3 linked regions of the Bradyrhizobium sp. AZCC 1610 genome follow. The protein of the gene in region 2 interacts with the protein of the main gene of each other region in a pairwise test. Links are inferred from orthologs where the notes say so. Each region holds a gene or a part of one and is shown on either strand. Other genes may lie near its edges.

Region 1 (4,730 bases), 3.3 Mb from region 2 along the record:
ATCCTGAGTGCCGGCGATCGATTGAATTGCTGGCGCCGACGGATCGGCGTCAGGCTGAAGCGCCGGTTTTTCGACCCAGGTAGCCGTGACGTCCGCAACGAGCGCGATTGGATTTTCTACCGATAGGATCGCGATACCGATCGCCGCCGTCGCCGTTACCCCCAAAATACTCGCCTTGAGGATTCGCGACGAGAGAGCCGCTCTGCGCAAAGCCTTCCCGATATCCGGCTGCGCCGTTTCTTCGGCTTGCTCGGAGAGAAAGACAGGATAACGATCGTCCGGCAGGAAACCATCTTTTGTCGCCATTTGGTTGATGCCGCCTCTTTATTTGTTCTGCAGTACCAGTACCTCTCCAGCGAGGTCTAAAAGCGACAATCACCGCCACGATTTAGGAGAGATTTTGACTTCACTGGGATTCGGGAACCGCAAGATCACGCGGGAACCCGGATTGCTTTGAGCGCGAGCGGAAATGACCGCCACAAAATCAAAAGGCGCCCCGCAAGGAGCGCCTTTCGCATTGTTGGACGGTGATGCCTGCGGCGCGAACGCCGCGCGGGATCACTGCGAATAGTACATGTCGAATTCGACCGGGTGCGGGGTCATCTCGAAGCGCTCGACTTCGGTCATCTTCAGCTCGATGAAGCTGTCGATGAAGTCGTCGTCGAACACGCCGCCGTGCTTGAGGAAGGCGCGGTCCTTGTCGAGATTTTCCAGCGCTTCGCGCAAGCTGCCGCACACCGTCGGGATCTGCTTCAGCTCTTCCTTCGGCAGGTCGTAGAGGTCCTTGTCCATCGCAGGACCGGGATCGATCTTGTTCTTGATGCCGTCGAGGCCGGCCATCAGCATCGCGGCGAAGCCGAGATAGGGGTTGGCCATCGGGTCGGGGAAGCGGACTTCGACGCGCTTGGCCTTCGGGTTCGCCGTGTAGGGAATGCGGCAGGAGGCCGAGCGGTTGCGCGCGGAGTAGGCGAGCAGCACGGGGGCTTCATAGCCCGGGACCAGGCGCTTGTAGGAGTTGGTCGACGGGTTGGTGAAGGCGTTGATCGCTTTGGCGTGCTTGATGATGCCGCCGATGTACTGAAGGCAGGTCTCCGAGAGGTCGGCGTATTTGTTGCCGGCGAACACCGGCTTGCCGTCCTTCCAGATCGACTGGTGGCAGTGCATGCCCGAACCGTTGTCGCCGTAGACAGGCTTCGGCATGAAGGTGGCGGTCTTGCCGTAGATATGCGCGACCTGGTGGATGCAGTATTTGTAGATCTGCATCTGGTCGGCCATCAGCGTCATGGTGTCGAACTTCATGCCGAGCTCGTGCTGGGCGGAAGCGACTTCGTGGTGATGCTTCTCGACCTTGACGCCCATCTTGGCCATGGCGCCGAGCATTTCCGAGCGCATGTCCTGCACCGAGTCCTGCGGCGGCACGGGAAAGTAGCCGGCCTTGGTGCGGATGCGGTGACCGAGATTGCCGCCCTCGTACTCGGTATCCGAATTGATCGGCAGTTCCGAGGAGTCGAGCTTGAAGCCGGTGTTGTAGGGGGTGGTCTGGTAGCGCACGTCGTCGAACACGAAGAACTCGGCCTCGGGGCCGAAGAACACGGTGTCGCCGACGCCAGACGATTTCACCATCGCCTCGGCCTTCCTGGCGATGCCGCGGGGGTCGCGGTTGTAGGGCTCGCCGGTGGTCGGCTCCAGCACGTCGCAGACGATGACCATGGTGGTTTCGGCGAAGAACGGGTCGATCGTCGCGGTAACCGGGTCGGGCATCAGGCACATGTCGGATTCGTTGATCGCCTTCCAGCCGGCGATCGAGGAACCGTCGAACATCTGGCCTTCAGCAAAGGTGTCTTCCTCGATCATGCTGACGTCGAACGTTACGTGTTGCCACTTGCCGCGCGGATCGGTGAAGCGCAGGTCGACGTATTTGACGTCGTTGTCCTTGATCGATTTCAGGACGTCTTTGGCGGTCTTCATGAATACCCCTTTTGGCTGCGGGACGGTTTCCAGGAATCTGGAGCCTTGTCGGTTCTGATTGCATCAGAACCGGGCTCCAGTCGTTTATTTTGACGCGTTTTCTTCACGCGAACCGGTATCCACTTCGCTTGAAAACGCTCCAGCGACAACGAGACTTCGCAGACGATCGGTTGAGGTATCGCGAACGAAATCAGGCCGCCGGAGCAGCCCTTTTCTTGTTTTTCAGTCGCAAAATTCGGATAGCACCCGGCTTAGATAGCGTCCAGCCCGGATTCTCCGGTTCTGATCCGGATCGCTTCCTCGATGTTGGAGACGAAGATTTTGCCGTCGCCGATGCGCCCGGTCTGGGCGGCGCGGCGGATCGCGTCGATGGCCTTCTCGACCAGATCGTCCCCGATCACGATCTCGATTTTCACCTTGGGCAGGAAATCTACGATGTATTCCGCGCCACGATAGAGTTCGGCGTGTCCCTTCTGCCGGCCGAAACCCTTGGCTTCGGTCACCGTGATACCCTGCAGTCCGACTTCCTGAAGCGCCTCTTTTACCTCGTCGAGCTTGAATGGCTTGATGATGGCTTCAATCTTCTTCACTGAGCGCCTCCCGGGCATTTCCAAATTCAGAGTACAGATGTCGCGCGAGGCGCCGTCTGGTTTGATCCTTGCTTCCGGCACAGCACCGGAATGCTCATAATTGACGCGAACTGCGACGATCGTGAGCCGTTTCCTAACCGGCTTCCCCAAAAGCAGGGTCTATGCCAAGTTGTTAATACGCCTGATTTTGGAACGTTATCAGACTTTTAACAGGCAGATGGAAGAGGTCTGGCCGGAACGTTGCATGATAGCGAAGCTTATAAAATAGGCAAACCGATCAATTCCTATGCAGTCGAGGGCTAAGCGAGCCGCGCACACGGCGGAATGTGCCTCTGGAAAAGGCTGACGGATCGAGGATTCGGCATGGAAGTTTTGACCACGACTGAGATGGAGCGTGCCGACCGGTTGACGATCACCGCCGGCACGCCCGGCTTCGCACTGATGATGAGCGCAGGGCAAGCCGTGGCCGAAGCCGCGATGGATCTCGTCGGGGAAGGACCGATCATGGTGGTCGCCGGCCGCGGCAACAATGGCGGCGACGGTTTTGTGGCGGCGGCCGAACTGGCGGCGCGCGGCCGGGAGGTTTCCGTCATCCTGCTGTGCGAGCGCGACAGCCTGCAGGGCGACGCCGCGCTCGCTGCTCGTGGCTGGAAATATCCGGTGCTGCCGTTCAACCCGCAGGCGATTGGCAAGCCGGCCCTGATCATCGATGCGCTGTTCGGCGCAGGCCTCAATCGTCCGGTCAAGGGCGACCCGATCGAGATGATCGAGGCGATCAACGCCAATGGCGCGCCGGTGCTCGCCGTCGACCTGCCGAGCGGCATCAACGGCACCTCGGGCGCGGTGATGGGCGCTGCGATCAATGCCGTGGAGACCGTGACCTTCTTCCGCCGCAAGCCGGCGCACCTGTTGATGCCGGGGCGCAAGCACTGCGGCCGTGTCCGCGTCGCCGATATCGGCATCGACCCCTTCGTGCTCGAGGAGATCCGGCCGCAGACGTCGGAGAACGTTCCGCAAAGCTGGCAAAAAGCCTTTCCCGTGCCTGACATCGACGGCCACAAATATGCCCGCGGCCACGCGGTCGTACTGTCGGGGGAACTGGCGTCGACCGGCGCGGCGCGGCTCGCGGCGCGGGGTGCGTTGCGGGCAGGGGCTGGCCTCGTGACGGTGGCCTCGCCGCGCGATGCGCTCGCGGTTAACGCCGCGGCGCTGACGGCGGTCATGGTGCGCGCCGTCGATACCGTGGTCGAATTCGCCGACATGCTGGATGACAAGCGGCTCAGTTCTGTCGTGCTCGGGCCGGGTGCCGGCGTCAGCCCGCGGACCCGCGATCTTGTCCATACCGCGCTGTCGGCGAAACGCGGCCTCGTGCTCGACGCCGACGCGCTGACGAGTTTTGCCGATGCGCCCGAGCGGTTGTTTGAATCGATCAAGGCTGCCGAGGACCCGCAGGTCGTCCTCACCCCACATGAGGGCGAGTTTCCGCGCCTGTTCAGCGACATCAGCAACAAGCACCCCGGCCGCTCCAAACTGGAGCGGGTGCGCGACGCCGCCGAACGCTGCGGCGCGGTGGTGCTGCTGAAGGGGCCGGATACGGTGGTGGCGTCACCGGACGGACGCGCCAGCATTGCGTCCAACGCGCCGCCTTGGCTCGCTACCGCGGGCGCGGGCGACGTGCTGGCGGGAATGATCGCCGGGATGTTGGCGCAAGGCGTGCCGGCGTTCGAGGCCGCTTGCATCGGCGTCTGGATGCACGGCGAAGCCGCGCGCGAGGCGGGACCGGGGCTGATTGCGGAAGATTTGCCCGAAGTGCTGCCCGCGGTGTTCCGCCGGCTCTATGACGAGTTCGGGATTGAGTATTAGGCAACTCGAACTCGATGATATGGACGCCGCGGCGCGCGTTCACCGGCTCGCCTTCGACCACGCTCTGCCTTGGCTCGCCGGAATGCATACGCATGACGAAGACCGGTGGTTTTATCGCGAGCGGATGTTCAAGACTTGTACGCTTTGGGGCACTTTCGATCGCGACGTCATAACGGGCATGATCGCCTTCCATGACGACTGGATCGAGCAACTGTATGTACTGCCGGAGGCGCAGGGGCGGGGCGTCGGCACCGAATTGCTCGATGTCGCGAAACGCGCTTCCGAGCGCCTGCACCTCTGGACTTTTCA
Region 2 (5,215 bases):
GCGAGGCGATGAGCAATACGACGGCGGTCAAATAGGCGGGAGCCGCCGGTGCGGGGCCGAGAACAAGCCAAATGAAAGCCGCCGCAGCCAATGCCAGCACCATGCCGCCCAGCAGCCATTGCTCGGCTGAGCGCCAGGATTTCATGGTCTGGTTGCGCATCATCGGCAGCACAAAAGGCTTGGCCATCCCGGACCGGCGCTGCGTCGCTAGGTGATCTCGATCATCAGCGGCGACAACGTCGCCCTCCTAACAGGCCGCATACTAGCAGCTTTTGGACCTCCGGAGCGATATTCCGGAAGACATTAAGATCCGGAACGGTCCTTGCGGTGCACCGACGTGCCTCCCGGGAGTGCCGATCGCCCGCCGCAGCCCGGATAGCGATCCCAAACCTAGGTATGATGCTGCGAACCGAATGTAACGTGTGGATCAACCTCCGTTTAATGGTCAGTTTCGTTTCAATGATGAAAGCTTGTCGGATAAGCCGATGGCACAAGAGTTTTCTGGAATTGCCCTGCGGGAAGGTTTTTACGCGAGACCTTCAACCGGACGTCTCGCCGAACGCAAATATCTCGTCGCAGTTGTCAAACCCGTAACCCGGCGATCACCGACCGCAGATTTGGGGATTGATATGACGAAAGCACATCTGCACTTGATCTGTTGCTCTGATGACATCGAACCCGAAGCAATGCGTCGGAGGCGCGGGCGCAGCTTCCAGCTATCCGTTATCGACGGAGGCAAGCGAGCAATCGACGCGCCGGGAGAGAAGCTTTGGGAAACCATGCTTGATCTGTTCGATCTGGGCATTCTGGTTTCCCAGGCAAACTATCTGACCTTCGTTGCAGCGAGCCTGACAGCTCTCGAGCTCCATGGTTGGGCTGATCCCAAACGGGCCAGCTAAACGCGACAGTGATCTGCCTCGCATGCAAGCGCGAAGCACGCGAGACCGCGGGTGCAGCGTGCACCCGGTCTTCCCTGCGCCCTCTGACTTTGGAGGGCAAGGTCAAAGGCAAACCTCGGGCAGTTCATGTCGCGAGATCGCAAAAGCATACTCAATTGTCGTCACCCGCCTTGTGCGCAATTGCGCACTGGGGCGGGTGGCCCAGTATTCCAGAGACGTCAATGATTGAACCGATAAGCCGCGGCGTACTGGATCCCCCGCCTGCGCGGGGATGACGCTGTTATGTGCGTCGCTACCTCCACGTCATTGCGAGCCACCCGGTCGGCGCGAAGCGCCGCCGGATGGCTCGCAATGACGGTGGGGCCGCAGGGGGAGGACGGCCCATCACGCCGCCGGCTGCGCGACGTTGTCTTCAATGGAGAGCAGATGAATCAGCGCGCTCTTGATCGCGGCCTGCCGGGTCGGCGCGTTGATCTGGGCGCCGAGCAGATCCGTCACGTAGAACACGTCGCGGGCGCGTTCGCCGAAGGTCGCGACATGGGCGGAGGCAATGTTGAGGTTGAGTTTCGATATCGCGGTCGTGAGCTGATACAGCAGGCCAGGGCGGTCGAGGCCGGAGACCTCGATCACGGTGTAGCGGTCCGACCACTGATTGTTGATGGTGACCTCCGGCTCGACCACGAAAGCGCGCACCTTGCCGCGGTTGGCCGCCTTGCGGGCCACCACTTCGGGCAGCCGCAGCTTGCCTTCCAGCACCTGCTCGATCATCTCGCCGATGCGGGTGGCGCGCCGTCCCTCGTCCTCGTCGCGGTCGTACTCCCTGGAGATCGCGATGGTGTCGAGCGCGCGGCCGTCGGTGGTCGTGTAGATCTGCGCGTCGACGATGTTGGCGCCGGCGGACGCGCAGGCGCCTGCAATGATCGACAGCAGCCACGGATGGTCCGTCGCCAGGATCGTCAGTTCGGTGACGCCGCGCGCCTCGTCGAAGCCGACATTGATCGCTAGCTGATGTCCGGCCTGCTCGCTGGCGCGGATGAAACGCGCCTGGCGGATTTTGCGTTGCAGGTCGACCTTGAGCCAGTAGGCGGGATAATGCCGCCCGATATAGGCGTTGAGTTCAGCGTCCGGCCATTCGGTGAAGGCGGCGCGGAATTCGGATTGCGCTACCGCGATGCGCTGCGCGCGGTTCACTTCCGAGAAGCCGCCGGTCAAGACCGGCTCGGTCTCGTAATACAGCGTGCGCAGCAACTGCGCCTTCCAGCCGTTCCACACGCCGGGGCCGACGCCCCTGATGTCCGCGGTGGTCAGGATGGTCAACAGCTTCATCTGCTCGACCGACTGCACGACCGCGGCAAAATTCTCGATCGTCTTGCGGTCGGAGAGGTCGCGCGACTGCGCCACCGTGGACATCGTCAGATGCTCTTCGATCAGCCATGCCACCAGCTCGGTATCGGCGGCGTTGAAGCCGAGCCGCGGGCACAGCCGCCGCGCCACCTTGGCGCCGGCGATCGAGTGATCCTCGAGGCGGCCCTTGGCGACGTCGTGCAGCAGGGTGGTAATGTAGATCACCGCGCGATGCTCGGGGCGGATCTTGCGGAACAGGTCGCTCGCGACCGTGAACTCGTCATTGCCGCCGCGCTCGATCTCCTGCAGGTGGCCTATGCAGCGGATCAAATGCTCGTCCACCGTATAATGGTGGTACATGTTGAACTGCATCATCGACACGATCTTGCCAAAGGCGCGGATGAAGTGGCCGAGCACGCCGGTCTCGTTCATGCGCCGCAGCACGATCTCCGCGTTGTCAGACGTCAGGACCTCCATGAACAGCCGGTTGGCTTCCGGATTTTCGCGAAGCTGGGCGTTCACCAGCTTCAGCGAGCGCGTCACCGTGCGCATCGCGTCGGGATGGAAGGCGAGGTTGTTCTTCTGCGCCAAATGGAAGATCCGGATCAGGTTGACCGGGTCGTGCTTGAAGACGTCGGCAGCGGCGAGGTTGATGCGGTTGTTGTCGATGATGAAGTCGTCACTGTCCGGCACCCGCCGCCGCTTGATGCCCGGCCGTAGCCGCGCCACCATGCGGCTCAGCACCGGCGCGGGCTTGGCCTGCTCTTCTTCCAGCTTGGCGCACAGGATCGCGGTCAGGTCGCCGACGTCCTTGGCGACGAGGAAGTAGTGCTTCATGAAGCGTTCGACATCCTGCATGCCGGGATGCGAAGTGTAGCCGAGCCTCACTGCGATCTCGCGCTGCATGTCGAACGACAATCGTTCCTCGGCGCGGCCGGAAACGAAATGCAGGTTGCAGCGCACCGACCACAGGAAATCGGCGCAGCGGCGGAAGGTGCGGTATTCCTGCGCGTCGAACACGCCGCGCTCGACCAGTTCGCCGGTCTCGCGCACGCGGTAGACGTATTTGGCGATCCAGAACAGCGTGTGCAGGTCGCGCAAGCCGCCCTTGCCGTCCTTGACGTTGGGCTCGACCAGATAGCGCGATTGCCCGGCGCGGCGGTGGCGTTCTTCGCGCTCGGCGAGTTTGGCGGTGACGAAATCCGAAGCCGTGCCCTGCACCACCTCCTTGTCGAACCGCGCGACCAGTTCGTCATAGAGCGGCTGGTCGCCGGTCAAAAATCGCGTCTCCAGGATCGCGGTGCGGATCGTCATGTCGCCGCGCGCCTGGCGGATGCATTCGTCGACCGAGCGCGTGGCGTGGCCGACCTTCAGTCCCATGTCCCACAGGCAATACAGAATGGCTTCCGCGACCTGCTCGCCCCAGGCGGTCTGCTTGTAGGGCAGGATAAACAGCAGATCGATGTCGGATTCCGGCGCCATCAGGCCGCGGCCATAGCCGCCGGTCGCCACCACGGCCATGCGCTCGGCGCCGGAGGGCACATGCGAGCGATAGAGATGCCGCGTGGCGGCCGAATAGAGGATGCGGATGATTTCGTCCTGCATGAAGCAGAGTCGCTCCGCGCAGCGGCGGCCGTGGCGATCCTTCAGCAGCACGGCCTGCGCGGTGGCGCGCGCCGTGATCATCTCGGCTTTCAGGAGTTGGGCCAGCGCCGAGCGAAACACGTCCTCGCGGCCGGCATGTTTTTCGGCCAGCGCATCGACCGCCGCGGTGATCCGCGTGGTATCGAAACGTTCATCCTCGCCCGAAGGGGCCTCAATCACGATGCTGTCCATGATCTCCCCGATATCGGACGGCGCAGGGGCTGTCACGGGCGATTGTACGGTCAAGTCAAAGCTATGCCGCCGCGTGCGCGAATGCCAGCCATAACCTGTTGGAAAAGCGTGGATTTCCGACGCCGCATAGGGCGGCCGCGGGGGACCGTGATGACAGCGCGTCAATAGCCCTTTATATCCGATGCACAAACAAAGTCGGGAGACGAAGATGGACGCTGCCGAACTCCGCGCGATGCAGGCCCCGATCAAGGAACGCTACAAGTCCGATCCCTCGGCCGCGGTCATTACGCTGAAAGCCAAAGGCTCGATCGACAATGAAGGCATCGCCTGCAAGGTCGAAACCGGCCGCGCGCTGGCGGTAGCTGGCCTCCACCCCGCCACCGGCGGCTCCGGCCTCGAGCTCTGCTCCGGCGACATGCTGCTGGAAGCCCTCGTCGCCTGCGCCGGCGTGACGCTCAAATCAGTGGCTACCGCCGTCGACGTTCCGCTCAGAAGCGGCACCGTCATCGCCGAAGGCGATCTGGATTTTCGCGGCACGCTCGGCGTCGACAAGGAAGCTCCGGTCGGTTTCGAGGAGATCCGCCTGCGCTTCGAGGTCGGAACCGACGCGCCGCAGGACAAGCTCGACCTGCTGCTGAAGCTCACTGAGCGCTATTGCGTGGTCTATCAGACCATCAGGAACGGCCCGAAAGTCTCGGTGTCGATGAAGCGGGTCTAGTTCGGTGTCGCCCCTGCCTAGTGCGCAATTGCGCACGGGCGCAGAGGCCCATAGCCACCGGAGTCCATGGGTGCGGGGAGTATCAACCCACACCTCCCATAATCGATAGGCCGCGGCGTATGGGCCCCTGCGTTCGCAGGGGCGACAGATAGAGAATGTCCCCCGAACTCGCTTTCATCCTGACGCTCGGCCTGCGCATGGCGATCACCGCGGCGTTCGTGGTGACGGCCTCGATTGTCACCGAGCGATCGGGCCCGGTGATCGGCGCGTTGATCGCGACGCTGCCGATCTCGGCGGGACCGTCCTACGTGTTCCTCGCGCTCGATCATGACGCGGCCTTCATCGCCGAGGGCGCGCTGGCGAGCCTGCCGATCAACGCCGCGACGATCTTCCTCGGGCTGACCTATGTCGTGCTGGC
Region 3 (4,860 bases), 290 kb from region 2 along the record:
GGTCGAGGGACCAAACCTCCGACCGGAAACACATCAAACCACCATAGATACGGCGAGGTTAAGACGCGATTAACCATCGGCGCCGGCGGCGATTTTGATCGATTTGTGGGTTTCGACCGCTCGGATGGCGAGGGTTCGGAACTGCGCTACCGCTGCGGAAGCCGCTCGAAAGCCGGCATGCCCTCGGGCACGTGGTGGTAGGGCTGCTTGTCGATGGTGTAGATCGCAATCTGCGGTTCGCCGAACAGGCTGGGATCATCGAGCGTGCCAACCTTGACGACCACGGCGGGCAGTCCCGGCGGGCGCGTTACAACGTGCGTGCCGCATTCGGCGCAGAATTCCCGCGTCACCGCGCGTTCCAGGTCGGCGCGGGTGAATTGCTTGGGAGCTTGCCCGGTATACTTGAAGCCGGCGACCGGCATCAGCAGGAACATGTTGGTCGAGCCGCCCGAGATGTACTGGCACTCCCGGCAGTGGCACTGCGCCTTCATCATCGGCTCGCCCTCAGCGACATAGCGCACCTTGCCGCAATAACATCCGCCTTCGAGTTTCATGGCGCTTCTCCCTGTGCTGTTGCCGGCATTTCGACGGATCGCGCCCGGTTTGGCAAACCCTTTTCGCCAAAAAGAAAGGGGCTCCAACTTGCGCTGGAGCCCCTCAACGGTCAGGGCATTGCCGGGTATGTGCCCGAACCGGAGTTGTGGGTGCGACCCCTTGGGGATCGCGCCCCGGGAGAACCTACATGTTGTAAGCGCGCTCCGTGTGCTCGGTGACGTCGAGGCCTTCACGCTCGGTTTCGACGTTGACGCGCAGGCCGACGATGACGTCGACGACCTTGAACAGGATCGCCGAACCGATGCCCGACCACACCAGCGTGGTGCAGACGCCCCAGAACTGCGAGGTCATCTGCGCAACGAAGTCGTAGTCGGCGATCTTGCCGGCGGCGTAGTCCATGACGCCGGTGCCGCCAAGCGCCGGATTCACCAGGATGCCGGTGCCGAGTGCGCCGACGATGCCGCCGACGCAGTGCACGCCGAACACGTCGAGCGAGTCGTCATAGCCGAGCGAGTTCTTCACCACGGTGCAGAAGAACAGGCAGACGACGCCGACCACGAGACCGAGCACGATCGCGCCCATCGGACCGGAATAGCCGGCCGCAGGCGTGACCGCCACGAGGCCTGCCACCGCACCCGACAACGCGCCGAGCACGGAAGGATGACCCTTGACGATCCATTCCGCGAACATCCAGGCCAGCGCCGCGGCTGCGGTTGCAACGAAGGAGTTGGTCATGGCGAGCGCGGCGCCGCCGGAGGCCTCGAGGTTCGATCCGGCGTTGAAGCCGAACCAGCCGACCCAGAGCAGCGAAGCGCCGATCATGGTCATGGTCAGCGAGTGCGGAGCCATCAGCTCCTTGCCGTAACCGACGCGCTTGCCGATCAGCAGCGCACCGACCAGACCGGCGATACCGGCGTTGATGTGCACCACGGTGCCGCCGGCGAAGTCGATCGCGCCCTTCTTGAAGATCCAGCCGGCGTCGGCATTGATCTCGTCGAGCTTGGCCTGCGCCGCGGTCTTCGCCGCACCATCAGCCGCCGCGGCAAGCGCCTTGGCTGCATCCGTGATCAAGTCCGGTCCTGGCCAATACCAAACCATATGCGCGATCGGGAGATAGATCAGCGTGACCCAGAGCGGGACGAACAGCGCGACCGCCGCGAACTTCATGCGTTCGGCGAAGGCGCCGACGATGAGGGCGGGGGTGATCGCCGCGAAGGTCATCTGGAAGCAGATGTAGATGAGCTCGGTGATGTTGGCGTCGACGCTGAAGGTCGCGGCTTTCGAATCCGTCGTCACGCCCATCAGGAAGGCCTTGGAGAAGCCGCCGATGAAGTCGGAACCGCCGGTGAACGCGAGGCTGTAGCCATAGAGCGTCCAGAGAAGGACGACGATGCAGACGGTGTAGAAGACCTGCATCAGCACCGAGAGCATGTTCTTGGAACGGACGAGACCGCCATAGAACAGCGCCAGGCCCGGGATGGTCATCAACAGCACCAGCACTGTCGACGTCAGCATCCAGGCGTTGTCGCCCTTGTTGACGGTTGGCTCGGCGTAGGCAGCGGTCGCGGCGAACAGGCCGACTGCGAGGGCTGCCAATCCCGCGCTATAGGGACGTTTAAACGTCATTTGGTTTTACTCCTAAGTGGTAAGGTTTGAGCGCGAAATCAGAGGGCCGCGGCATCCGCCTCACCCGTGCGGATGCGCACCGCATGGTCGAGGTTGATGACGAAGATCTTGCCGTCGCCGATCTGGCCGGTCTTGGCAGCGGAGGTGATGGCGTCGATGGTCTTGTCGACCTGATCCGAGGCGACAGCGACCTCGATCTTGATCTTGGGCAGGAAGCTCACGGCGTATTCGGCGCCGCGATAGATTTCCGTGTGGCCCTTCTGGCGGCCATAGCCTTTGACTTCCGTCACCGTGAGACCATGAACGCCGATGGCGGTCAGGGCATCCCGGACTTCTTCGAGCTTGAATGGCTTGATGATCGCCATAACAATTTTCATGGGTATTGTCCCCGCTTGGGCCCGGTTCAGACCGACCGGGCGTTCTCGACTGAGATTCACCACGCGGAGATGTTCACTACGCGGGCACAGCCAGGACCCTTAGAATCAAATGCCGTGCCAGATCGAAGCCGTTCCCTAACAGACTATGAATCCGGCCCTTTTCGCCCTTTGCGGGAATTGCACGTTCCTGCGCCATTCCGTCGCGCCCAAAGCGTAGTCAGGCTTGCCCAAATCGTGGGCAGGCGCTGTTCAGCGACGCAATCCCTGCTCAGAGGCAGTGCAAGGAAGTGGTAACGGGGTGGGTGGCCTATTGCAGCGCTTCGCCGTGCTGCGAGATATCGAGGCCTTCCAGCTCCTGCTGCATCGACACCCGTAGCGGCGCGAACATGCCCACCAGCTTGAGCAGCACAAAGGTCATGCCGCCGGACCACACCAGCGTGGCGGCGATCCCATAGAGCTGGATCAGGACCTGCTGCGCATTGCCCTCGATCAGGCCTGCGGTGCCGCCGATCGCGTTCACCGCAAAAACGCCGGCGAGCAATGTGCCGGTCAGTCCGCCAACCCCGTGGACGCCGAACACGTCGAGCGAGTCGTCATATTTGAAGCGCTGCTTGAGCCAGGTGCAGGCCCAGAAGCAGAGGGTTCCCGCGACGACGCCGATGATGACGCCGTGCCACGGCGCAACGAATCCGGAGGCCGGCGTGATGGTGCCAAGACCGGCGATGGCGCCTGAGATCATGCCGAGCACCGATGGTTTGCGCCGTGTCGCCCATTCGATCGCGGCCCAGGTCAGCGCGCCGGCGCAAGCCGCCAGATGCGTCGCGGTGATCGCCATGACCGCGCGCGAGTTCGCGGCCAGCGCCGATCCGCCATTGAAGCCGAACCAGCCGACCCACAACAATCCGGTGCCGATCACGGCAAGCGACAGATCGAATGGCGCGAGGTTCTCGCTACCATAGCCTTGGCGCCGGCCGATCACCATCGCGGCAACCAGACCGCCGATGCCGGCGGAAAGATGCACGACGAGGCCGCCGGCAAAATCCAGCACGCCCATGGTGCCGAGGAATCCGCCGCCCCACACCCAGTGCGCGAGCGGCACATAGACGAACGTGAACCAGCCGACGGAAAAAAGCAGATAGGCCGAGAACCGCATCCGGTCCGCCACCGCACCCGCCACCAGCGCCACCGTGATGATCGCAAACGTCATCTGGTACAGCATGAAAAGCGCTTCCGGTATCGTCTTCGCCGCCGGGTTGACGCTCTCCATCGTCATTCCGATCAGGAACCAGCGATCGAGCGTGCCGATCCATGGACCATCGCCGACGAAGGCCAGCGAATAGCCGAACGCCACCCAGAGGATCGAGATGATCGCAACGGCAGCGAGGCTCTGCGCCATTGTCGCCAGCACGTTCTTCTTGCGCACCATCCCGGAATAGAACAGCGCCAGACCCGGTATCGTCATCATCAATACCAGCGCGGTGGCGACGATCATCCACGCGGTGTCGGCGGCATTGATGGTGGACGTTTCGGCGGCCACGGCCGGCGTCGCGAGCGAGCTCGCCGCAAGAGTGATGAGCGCAGCATTCCCCGCTGCACGATACGATGGTGCCCCCATGGAATTCCCCCGGCGTGTTGTCGTTTCGTTGTCGTTTCTTGGCTTGCCCGTCAGCGTCGTTGCCGCCGCGCCTTCAATTCAGTGATGTCTCAGAGCGCGTCGCTATCGGTCTCGCCGGTGCGGATTCTCAGTGCATGGTCGATCGGCGTGACGAAGATCTTGCCGTCACCGATCTGTCCGGTGCGCGCGTTCGCGGTAATGACTTCGACCGCCTTGTCGGCGACGTCCGAGGCGACCGCGATTTCGATTCGGAGCTTGGGCAGGAAGTTCACGACGTATTCGGCGCCGCGATAGATTTCGGTGTGGCCCTTTTGGCGGCCGTATCCCTTGACCTCGGTCACCGTCATGCCGTGGACGCCGATGGCCGTCAGCGCCTGGCGCACCTCGTCAAGCTTGAAGGGTTTGATGATCGCGACGACGAGTTTCATGGTCAGGCCTTCATTTCCCTGGATATCTTTTGAGCACTCGGCATGCTGACCGCCCGGCGGCTCGCTGCCCACGCAAATCTGGCATCTTTCCGGGCAAATGGCACAAAAAAGTTGCAGGTAGAAGGGAAAACATTTCGGGCTGGTGACATCGATCACTGTACAGGCGGTAGGATCGTCCGCCAAAATGCGGTTTCACCGCCAGCCGTCCGGCTGGCTTCCCCCTCTCCACGGCTCAAGGGACAAAAATGTCGAACCGATC

The links.
Region 1: the proteins of V1279_RS33950 (region 2) and V1279_RS18005 interact in binary tests that used the Escherichia coli proteins (3 or more experiments, as listed by UniProt). The link is inferred for Bradyrhizobium sp. AZCC 1610 from one-to-one orthologs.
Region 3: the proteins of V1279_RS33950 (region 2) and V1279_RS35380 interact in binary tests that used the Escherichia coli proteins (3 or more experiments, as listed by UniProt). The link is inferred for Bradyrhizobium sp. AZCC 1610 from one-to-one orthologs.

Annotation. Positions count from the first base shown.
Region 1 is NZ_JAZHRR010000001.1:3,631,594-3,636,323, reverse strand. Bases 890-3,731 are described here. They hold V1279_RS18005 (P-II family nitrogen regulator), read right to left. Parts: upstream 2,559-3,731; coding sequence 2,220-2,558; downstream 890-2,219. Other genes in these bases: V1279_RS18000 (NAD(P)H-hydrate dehydratase), read left to right, coding at 2,922-3,731; glnA (type I glutamate--ammonia ligase), read right to left, coding at 890-1,968. Outside these bases: V1279_RS18015 (hypothetical protein), read right to left, coding at 1-306; more of glnA, read right to left, coding at 559-889; more of V1279_RS18000, read left to right, coding at 3,732-4,421; V1279_RS17995 (GNAT family N-acetyltransferase), read left to right, coding at 4,441-4,730. UniProt on the Escherichia coli protein: P-II indirectly controls the transcription of the glutamine synthetase gene (glnA). P-II prevents NR-II-catalyzed conversion of NR-I to NR-I-phosphate, the transcriptional activator of GlnA. When P-II is uridylylated to P-II-UMP, these events are reversed.
Region 2 is NZ_JAZHRR010000001.1:6,931,293-6,936,507, reverse strand. Bases 1,084-4,410 are described here. They hold V1279_RS33950 ([protein-PII] uridylyltransferase), read right to left. Parts: upstream 4,080-4,410; coding sequence 1,284-4,079; downstream 1,084-1,283. Other genes in these bases: V1279_RS33945 (OsmC family protein), read left to right, coding at 4,288-4,410. Also shown: V1279_RS33955 (hypothetical protein), read left to right, coding at 423-899; more of V1279_RS33945, read left to right, coding at 4,411-4,797; V1279_RS33940 (hypothetical protein), read left to right, coding at 4,953-5,215.
Region 3 is NZ_JAZHRR010000001.1:7,221,704-7,226,563, reverse strand. What follows is about bases 890-3,861. They hold V1279_RS35380 (P-II family nitrogen regulator), read right to left. Parts: upstream 2,559-3,861; coding sequence 2,220-2,558; downstream 890-2,219. Other genes in these bases: V1279_RS35375 (ammonium transporter), read right to left, coding at 2,866-3,861; V1279_RS35385 (ammonium transporter), read right to left, coding at 890-2,181. In the rest of the region: V1279_RS35390 (GFA family protein), read right to left, coding at 147-554; more of V1279_RS35385, read right to left, coding at 739-889; more of V1279_RS35375, read right to left, coding at 3,862-4,173; V1279_RS35370 (P-II family nitrogen regulator), read right to left, coding at 4,263-4,601; V1279_RS35365 (DUF4339 domain-containing protein), read left to right, coding at 4,847-4,860. UniProt on the Escherichia coli protein: Involved in the regulation of nitrogen metabolism. Regulates the activity of its targets by protein-protein interaction in response to the nitrogen status of the cell.